Lujinxingia vulgaris: one gene and its partner. The protein of the gene in region 1 binds, or shares a complex with, the protein of each later gene. Links are inferred from orthologs where the notes say so. Each region holds a gene or a part of one and is shown on either strand. Other genes may lie near its edges.

Evidence for each region. Proteins that work in one complex are often made in the same cells at the same time.
Region 2: the proteins of tig (region 1) and rpsG are in contact, whole or in part, in a crystal structure (PDB 3GTY), measured with the Thermotoga maritima proteins. The link is inferred for Lujinxingia vulgaris from one-to-one orthologs. Residues at the interface, in WP_004081061.1 of Thermotoga maritima: Glu122, Val124, Val129, Leu130, Tyr133, Glu188, Gly259, Ile262, Tyr263, Glu266, Ser270, Glu273, Gln274, Glu277, Arg308, Gln311, Ile312, Ser315, Tyr316, Glu325, Arg329, Arg336, Leu363, Phe366, Trp367, Arg373, Leu377, Arg381, Leu384, Glu387; in WP_004081843.1 of Thermotoga maritima: Lys34, Lys52, Lys55, Glu59, Arg62, Gln63, Glu66, Asn67, Lys69, Val71, Arg95, Ala109, Lys110, Lys111, Gly112, Arg113, Pro114, Glu117, Glu121, Ile124, Ala125, Tyr127, Asn128, Asn129, Thr130, Gly131, Lys135, Asp139, Arg142, Met143.

What each region holds. Positions count from the first base shown.
Region 1 is NZ_VOSM01000013.1:79,617-83,475, reverse strand. The notes cover bases 425-3,286. They hold tig (trigger factor), read right to left. Parts: upstream 2,670-3,286; coding sequence 1,179-2,669; downstream 425-1,178. Other genes in these bases: clpP (ATP-dependent Clp endopeptidase proteolytic subunit ClpP), read right to left, coding at 482-1,129. Outside these bases: ATP-dependent Clp protease ATP-binding subunit ClpX, read right to left, coding at 1-281; FRC98_RS18650 (YqgE/AlgH family protein), read left to right, coding at 3,859-3,859. UniProt on the Bacillus subtilis protein: Involved in protein export. Acts as a chaperone by maintaining the newly synthesized protein in an open conformation. Functions as a peptidyl-prolyl cis-trans isomerase.
Region 2 is NZ_VOSM01000009.1:133,015-136,385, forward strand. What follows is about bases 1-2,872. They hold rpsG (30S ribosomal protein S7), read right to left. Parts: upstream 1,738-2,872; coding sequence 1,264-1,737; downstream 1-1,263. Other genes in these bases: fusA (elongation factor G), read right to left, coding at 1-1,016; rpsL (30S ribosomal protein S12), read right to left, coding at 1,829-2,200; FRC98_RS16525 (lasso peptide biosynthesis B2 protein), read right to left, coding at 2,466-2,872. In the rest of the region: more of FRC98_RS16525, read right to left, coding at 2,873-2,948; FRC98_RS16530 (HPr kinase/phosphorylase), read right to left, coding at 2,948-3,371.

The DNA of each region.
Region 1 (3,859 bases):
TGGTTGTGCACGGCCACCGCCAGGTTGCGCTTGGCCTTCTCCTGGCCGATCACATACTGATCGAGGATCTCTTTGATCTCGATAGGCTTGGGCACGTTGGCGATGCCGCTGGAGCGGCCCTCTCGCTCGACCTCCTGGTCGATGATGTCGCCGCACAGCCCGATGCATTCATCGCAGATGTAGACGGTGGGGCCGGCAATCAGCTTCTGCACGTCGCGCTGACTCTTCCCGCAGAACGAACAGCACAAGTTGGCGTGACCGCCGCTGCCTTTCTTCGCCATGAGATATCCTGGTGTCACTGGTCATGCTGCGCCCGCTTCATCGCGAAGACCTTGTGCCTTCACGCTCGGGCTGCTTCTACCCTCGAAAAACGGTGGGTTTCGGGGAGGCATTCCCCGAAACCCACCGGGGCACGTCACGCATCTTATCGAGCGCGCCGTACCGACTTCAACCTCCTGACGACGCCGCAGCCGGCGCCCCCTTACTTCTCGGGCTGATCCTGCTTGGCCCGCGGGCTGATCACCTCATCGACAAGCCCGTACTCCCGGGCGTCTTCGGCGCTCATGAAGAAGTCGCGATCGGTATCGCGCTCAATATTCTCCAGGCTCTGGCCGGTGTGGCGAGCCAGGATCCCGTTGAGCGTCTCGCGCAACTTCAAGATCTCGCGGGCCTGAATATCAATGTCGGTCGCCTGACCACTCAAGCCCCCCATCAGAGGCTGGTGAATCAAGATCCGCGAGTTGGGCAGGCTAAAGCGCCGCCCCGGCTCGCCGGCCGCCAGCAGCACCGCGCCCATCGAGGCGGCCTGCCCCAGACAGATCGTGGTCACCGGCGCTTTGACGTACTGCATGGTGTCGTAGATCGCCAACCCCGCCGTCACACTCCCGCCCGGGGAGTTGATGTAGAGCGAGATCTCCTTTTCGGGATCATCGCTCTCCAGAAAGAGCAACTGGGCGATGATGGAGTTGGCGATCTGATCGTTGACCTGAGTACCCAGAAAGATAATCCGGTCTTTGAGCAGTCGACTGAAGATGTCCCAGCCACGCTCTCCGCGGTGGGTTTGTTCGACGACGTTGGGGATAAAGGCCATGACTCGCTCCTCGTGGTACTGCTTAACGTTTCGACGCACACATCATTCGACTGCTCAACCGACACGCGGCTCCGCCTATTCGTGATGCTTATTCGGAGGCTTCCGCGTCGTCGTCTTTCTTGGTGCTCTTCTTCTTGGTCGCCTTCTTCTTCGGCTTGGCCTCGGCCTCGCCATCGTCAGCGCCCTCGTCCTTCTTGGTGCTCTTCTTCTTGGTCGCCTTCTTCTTCGGCTTGGCCTCGACCTCTTCCGCCGGCGCCGCTTCGGCTTCTTCAGCCTCTTCGGTGGGCCACTCCACGTCCACGATCTCGGCGTCGGCCAGCAACTTCGCGCGCACCTTCTCGAGCAGCGCGGAGGCCTGAGCCTGGCGGAAGCGATCCTGGTTCTGCATCACAAAAGCCCGGTACTGCTGGGCGTTGGCTCCAACCTCGGCACCGCGGCGCTCAAAGTAAGCGGAGAGATCCTCTTCTTCGACCTTGAGGTTCTCTTTGCGGGCGATCTCCATGAGCAAGAACTCACGCTTGATCTGCTCGACGACATCCTCGCGGATGCTCTCGGCGATGGCCTCCACGCTCAACCCGAACTGCGCCGGATCGATGCCCTGCTGCGCGAACATCTGCAGACGCTGGCGCGCCGCCTGGGTGACCTGCTCATCGAGGAAGCTCGGCGGCAGCTCAAAGCTGTTCTGCTCCAGAAGCGACGTCATCATCGAGTCGATCGCCAGCTGCTCAGCCTCTTTCTGACGCTGCTCTTCGAGCCGCGCGCGGATCGCCGAGCGAACCTCCAGAAGCGTCTCGCCCTGACCGGTGGTCTTGGCGAACTCATCGTCGAGCTCCGGAAGCACCTTACGCTCGACCTTGGTCACGGTCAGGCGGATCGGCAACTTCTGGCCACGCAGCTCTTCGACCGGGAAGTCGTCCTGAGCGTCGATCTCGGAGTCGACCACCGCGTCGAAGCCCTTGCCGGTGAGCGCATCTTCGATGCCCGGCAGGGTCTGACCCGAGCCGATCTCAACCTGCACGCCAGTCGAACGCATATCTTGAAGTTCGGGGTGATCGCCCACGGCCTCAAAGTCCACGGTGACGATGTCGCCCGTCTCGATGACCTCACGGGTGACCACCGGCTCGAGCTTCGAGTTGTTCTGACGCAGGTTCTCAAGCTCGGCGTCGACGGCCTCATTGGCGATCTCCGCCTTGGGCTTCTCGACCTTCACACCCATATATCCTATCGGATCGATCTCGGGGCGCAGCTCGTAATCCACCGTGAACTTCAGCTCACCGCCATCTTCCAGGGGAATGTCGGTGACCTGGGGCACGCCCACGTGCAGGACGTTCTCGGTCTCTTTGAGCATCTTGTTGACGTTATCGCTGACGAGATCTTCGATCACGTCGCGCATCACCGCCTGCCCGTAGCGCTGCTTCATCACCGAGAGCGGGATCTTCCCCTTGCGGAAGCCCGAAATTTTGACGCGGTTCGAGAGCTGACGCAGGGCCTTATTGACCTGACGATTGTACTCTTCCGCCTCTACCGTGATCGTCGCGCTACGCGTCAACTCGCCAGTCTCTTCGACCTGATGTGCCATCGGCTTGCTCTCCTTAAGCAGTGCTGCCGTCCTCGTTTACACCCCGGGTTGGGGGTGGGGATCGGCCTGATCATCGGCGCCTTAAGCCCCTTATCATGCAGGGCCAAAACGCCTGGTGTTTGTGGTGGCGACTCGCCACTGCGAGCGCCGGTGATGCAGCGGGCTGCCGCCCTTTATAAAGGCGCGGCAAACCTCCATACGAGAGGGGGGACTCGAACCCCCACGGGTTACCCCACTGGAACCTAAATCCAGCGCGTCTACCAATTCCGCCACTCTCGCGTGCGGTGCCTGTCGTTCCAACGATGAAAACGCGTACAAACGATAAAAGCCGAGCCGGGCAGACGCCTCGACCCGGCTTTGGCCGTCATCGCAGGCGACGTCGGCGCGCCGCCTTACTCTCATTATGGGCCAGGAAGGAATCGAACCTTCAACCTGCGGATTAAGAGTCCGTTGCTCTACCGATTGAGCTACTGGCCCCGTCTGGCACGCGCGCTGGGCCGGCGCGTCCCGTCACGTTGAGCGCGCCCGGCAGGATTCGAACCTGCGACCTACGGATTCGAAGTCCGGCGCTCTATCCAGCTGAGCTACGGGCGCTGATTTCGCGGCCCAAACCGCGAAACGAAGCGTCTTATGCCACCCCCACCCCTATCGTTCAAGTGTTTTTTTGCCCTTTTTAGGCTGCCCCCCAACCCCTTCGCCACCATCTTCGGAGCACTGCGAGACGCCGGCCGCCCCTCGATCGCGCACCAACGAAAAAACGCCTCACCGCACGACTGCGATAAGGCGTTTTTTTGAGGGTGGATAACGGGATTTGAACCCGTGACCTCTGGCACCACAAGCCAGCGCTCTAACCGACTGAGCTATACCCACCGTGCCGACACCGGCCCAAAAAGGTTGGGCGTCGAACAGGCCGGGAAGTTAATGAGCGTTGAGGCCTCTGTCAAGCGATTCCTGAGGGGTGAAACGCGTTTTTTTTACAGATGCCCCACGCCACCCTCGCTCCGGCGTTGACTTTGCCTTCACCGCGCTACGTTTAGAGCCGGTGGCGGGCCGCTGAAGCTCGGCCCACCTACTTCTGGTACACTCTGAGGGGAAACGCCGCTGCGGGCGATTGTGTGCCGCCCGGGGCACGCCCGAATCTCCACCTCGCCAACTGACCTTTTGCGACCTCTGTCGAGAGCCAACGCTTA
Region 2 (3,371 bases), on another replicon or contig:
ACGTAGGGATCACTCATGATCTTGAAGGCCAGCGCGCTGAAGGGCTCATCGTCGGAGGCCGCGCGGCGCACCATGTCATCTTCGCCGGGCTCGCCGAGACCTTCGGTCAGGCGCTTGTAGGCGTCGGGGGTGACGCCATCGATCGCCGGGACATCGACCGGGGCCGGGAGGTAGCGGATGACGGCGTCAAGCAGGGGCTGGACGCCTTTGTTTTTGTAGGCCGAGCCGCAGAAGACCGGCACGATCTCAAGCGCGAGCGTGCCCTTGCGCACGGCGCGACGGATCTCGTCTTCGGTGAGGGTTTCACCTTCGAGGTATTTGTCCATGAGCTCTTCGTCGAGCTCGGCGCAGATCTCCAGAAGTTCTTCGCGCGCGGCCTGGGCCTCGTCTTTGAGTTCTTCGGGGATCTCGAGGATGTCGTACTCGGCGCCGAGCGACTCATCGTGCCAGACGATGGCGCTCATGGTGACGAGATCGATGACGCCGCGGAAGCCGTCTTCGGCACCGATGGCGATCTGCATGCGCACCGGGCGGGCTTTGAGGCGATCGACCATCATCTGCACGACGCGATCGAGATCGGCGCCGATGCGGTCGAGTTTGTTGACGAAGGCGATCCGGGGGACCTTGTAGCGGTTGGCCTGGCGCCAGACCGTTTCGGACTGGGGCTCAACGCCGCCGACGCCGCAGAAGACCGCGATGGCACCGTCGAGCACGCGCAGCGAACGTTCGACTTCCATGGTGAAGTCGACGTGGCCGGGGGTGTCGATGATGTTGATGCGGTGTTTGACGTCGTTGGTCGACCAGTAGCAGGTGGTCGCGGCGCTGGTGATGGTGATGCCGCGCTCGCGCTCCTGCTCCATCCAGTCCATTTCGGCCGCGCCGTCGTGGACCTCGCCAATCTTATGCGACTTCCCTGTGTAGAAGAGGATGCGCTCGGTGGTCGTGGTCTTACCGGCGTCGATATGCGCCATGATGCCGATGTTGCGGGTCTTTTCGAGAGATAGACTTCGTGCCACGGTCGCCCTGCCTGTGTGAAGGTCGCAGTTGGGATCGCTTATGTCCCCGGTTCTCGGGGGAAGCGAGAGCAGATGGAGCGGGACTGGAAGGTGGATCATTCCAGCCCGAAGGAAAGTAAAACGCGAAGACCCGGTCAGGCCTTATCGGCTCGGAAGGGAGCGATAAGGACCTCACCGGGTCTTCGGAGGGCACCGTCCGATGCGCCTGATGGAGCATGTGCGCGTCGGGGGGAGCCCGGCGCGGGTATTACCAGCGGTAGTGCGCGAACGCGCGGTTGGCCTCGGCCATACGGTGCACGTTCTCTTTGTTACGCACGGCGGTGCCGCGGTTGTTCGACGCGTCGAGGATCTCGTTGGTGAGCTTGTCGACCATCGTCTTTTCGTTGCGGGCACGCGCGGCCTGGATCAGCCAGCGGATGGCCAGGGCGGTGCGGCGCTCGGGGCGGACTTCGACGGGCACCTGGTAGGTGGAACCACCGACGCGGCGCGAGCGAACTTCAACCATCGGACGCAGGTTGTCGATGCTGCGCTTGAAGACGCGGAGGGGATCTTCGCCACCAGTCTTCGACTCGATGACATCGAGGGTATCGTACATGATGCGTTCGGCGGTGGACTTCTTGCCGTCGCGCATCATGACGTTGACAAACTGGGTGATCAGCTTGTCGTTGAACTTGGGATCCGGGAGGATCGGGCGCTTCTGGACCACTCTTCTTCTTGGCATGACTTAAGCTCTCAATTCGTAGGTGCGAAGGCCCGACACAGGTCGCCAAAGCGAGCCACCGGGCGAAAAATCGCGAGAAATCCGGGGCGTTTTAGCGCGGCTTCTTGGTGCCGTACTTGCTGCGGCCCTGACGGCGGGACTGGACGCCGACGGCGTCGAGGGTGCCGCGAACGATGTGGTAGCGCACACCGGGCAAGTCTTTGACACGACCGCCACGGATGAGCACGACACTGTGCTCCTGGAGGTTGTGTCCCTCACCGGGGATGTAGCTGGTGACTTCCATACCGTTGGTCAGACGAACACGAGCGACCTTACGAAGCGCGGAGTTCGGCTTCTTGGGAGTCGTGGTGTAGACGCGGGTGCAGACACCACGCTTCTGCGGGCAGCTCTTAAGAGCCGGCGCCGTCGTCTTGGAGACAATCTTTTTGCGACCTTTGCGAACCAGTTGGTTAATCGTGGGCATACATGTACCTGTTTGTCGCACCTACGAGAGGCGCGTTGCACCATATCGGAGACATCACCGTCTGCGGGGCTGCTTACCCCATCGGATGGTGACGGGCAACTTAGAGCGGCGAATTTCGTTTGCGGAAGCCACCGAGGAGCGTGTGGTCGGGCATGACAAAGGCCAGACCGGGGGGCTTCGGACGGCGGATTATAGAAAGGCGTCTTGCGATGTCAAGCGTGGATCGTTGTGGAGCGGTGATCGAGGATCGCAAGGCATAGAGTGGCTACGCAGAAGATGGCGTGGGCGTTGGAGATCGGGGCGATGCGGGCCTCTTCCCGGTGAGAGCGTCCAGGGGGGTGTAGGTGGAGGGATCGCGGGCAAAGAGGCGCACGAGGTCGGGAGGAGTGCCGATCTCCAGCCAGGCGTGGCCTTCGGGGCGAGGCTTGAGGCGCAGGCCGACGATGAGCTTTGAGGGGATGCCGCGTCTGGCGAGCATGTGGCGGGCGGCCAGCGCGCGGGGGGCGCAGCGGGCGCCTGGGATAAGGCGGCTTGTGCGAAGAACGCTTTGCTCGATGGCAATAGCGAGCGCGTGATGCGCCTCGGGTAGTGAGGGGGCGCGATCGCGGCCGCGCCGGGGCAGGAGGCGATCGCTTGCGGCGCGCGCGCGATCCCAGCCGGTGGTTTCGATAAGAAGGTGTGCGGCGGCGACCAGGGCAAAAGCCTCTGCGTGGCGGACGCCGGCGGCGACGAGGCGTCGAAGGGGCATCAGTGCGCCTCGGCGTTGGTGCCCAGGGCGTGGGCGATGGCGTCGAGCTGGGTGAGGGTGTTTGCGCCGCGGCGAAACTCCACGCGGGTCAGTGGCGAGGTGCGCAGCAGGCGCATCGCGCGGCGAAAGCGGGCCTCGTCGGCAGCGGGATCGGCCTGGGAGAAGGCAAAACACTGGTCGAGGAGGAGCGCGGCGGCGTGTCCGCCGCGGGGTTGGGTCAGCTCGAAGTCACGATCGGAGTGCGGCTCGCCGCCCAGGCTGAAGAGGTGGGTCAGGGGCAGCGCGCGGCCGGAGGCGGGGGCGTCGGGGAGTACGAAGATGCGTTTGGGATCGGGCGAGGGTGTGGGAAGGCTTATGCTGGCCTCGGGGATGGCGTCCTGCGGGAGGGCCAGTCGGAGTGAGGGGGCGCCGGCCAGCAGGAGG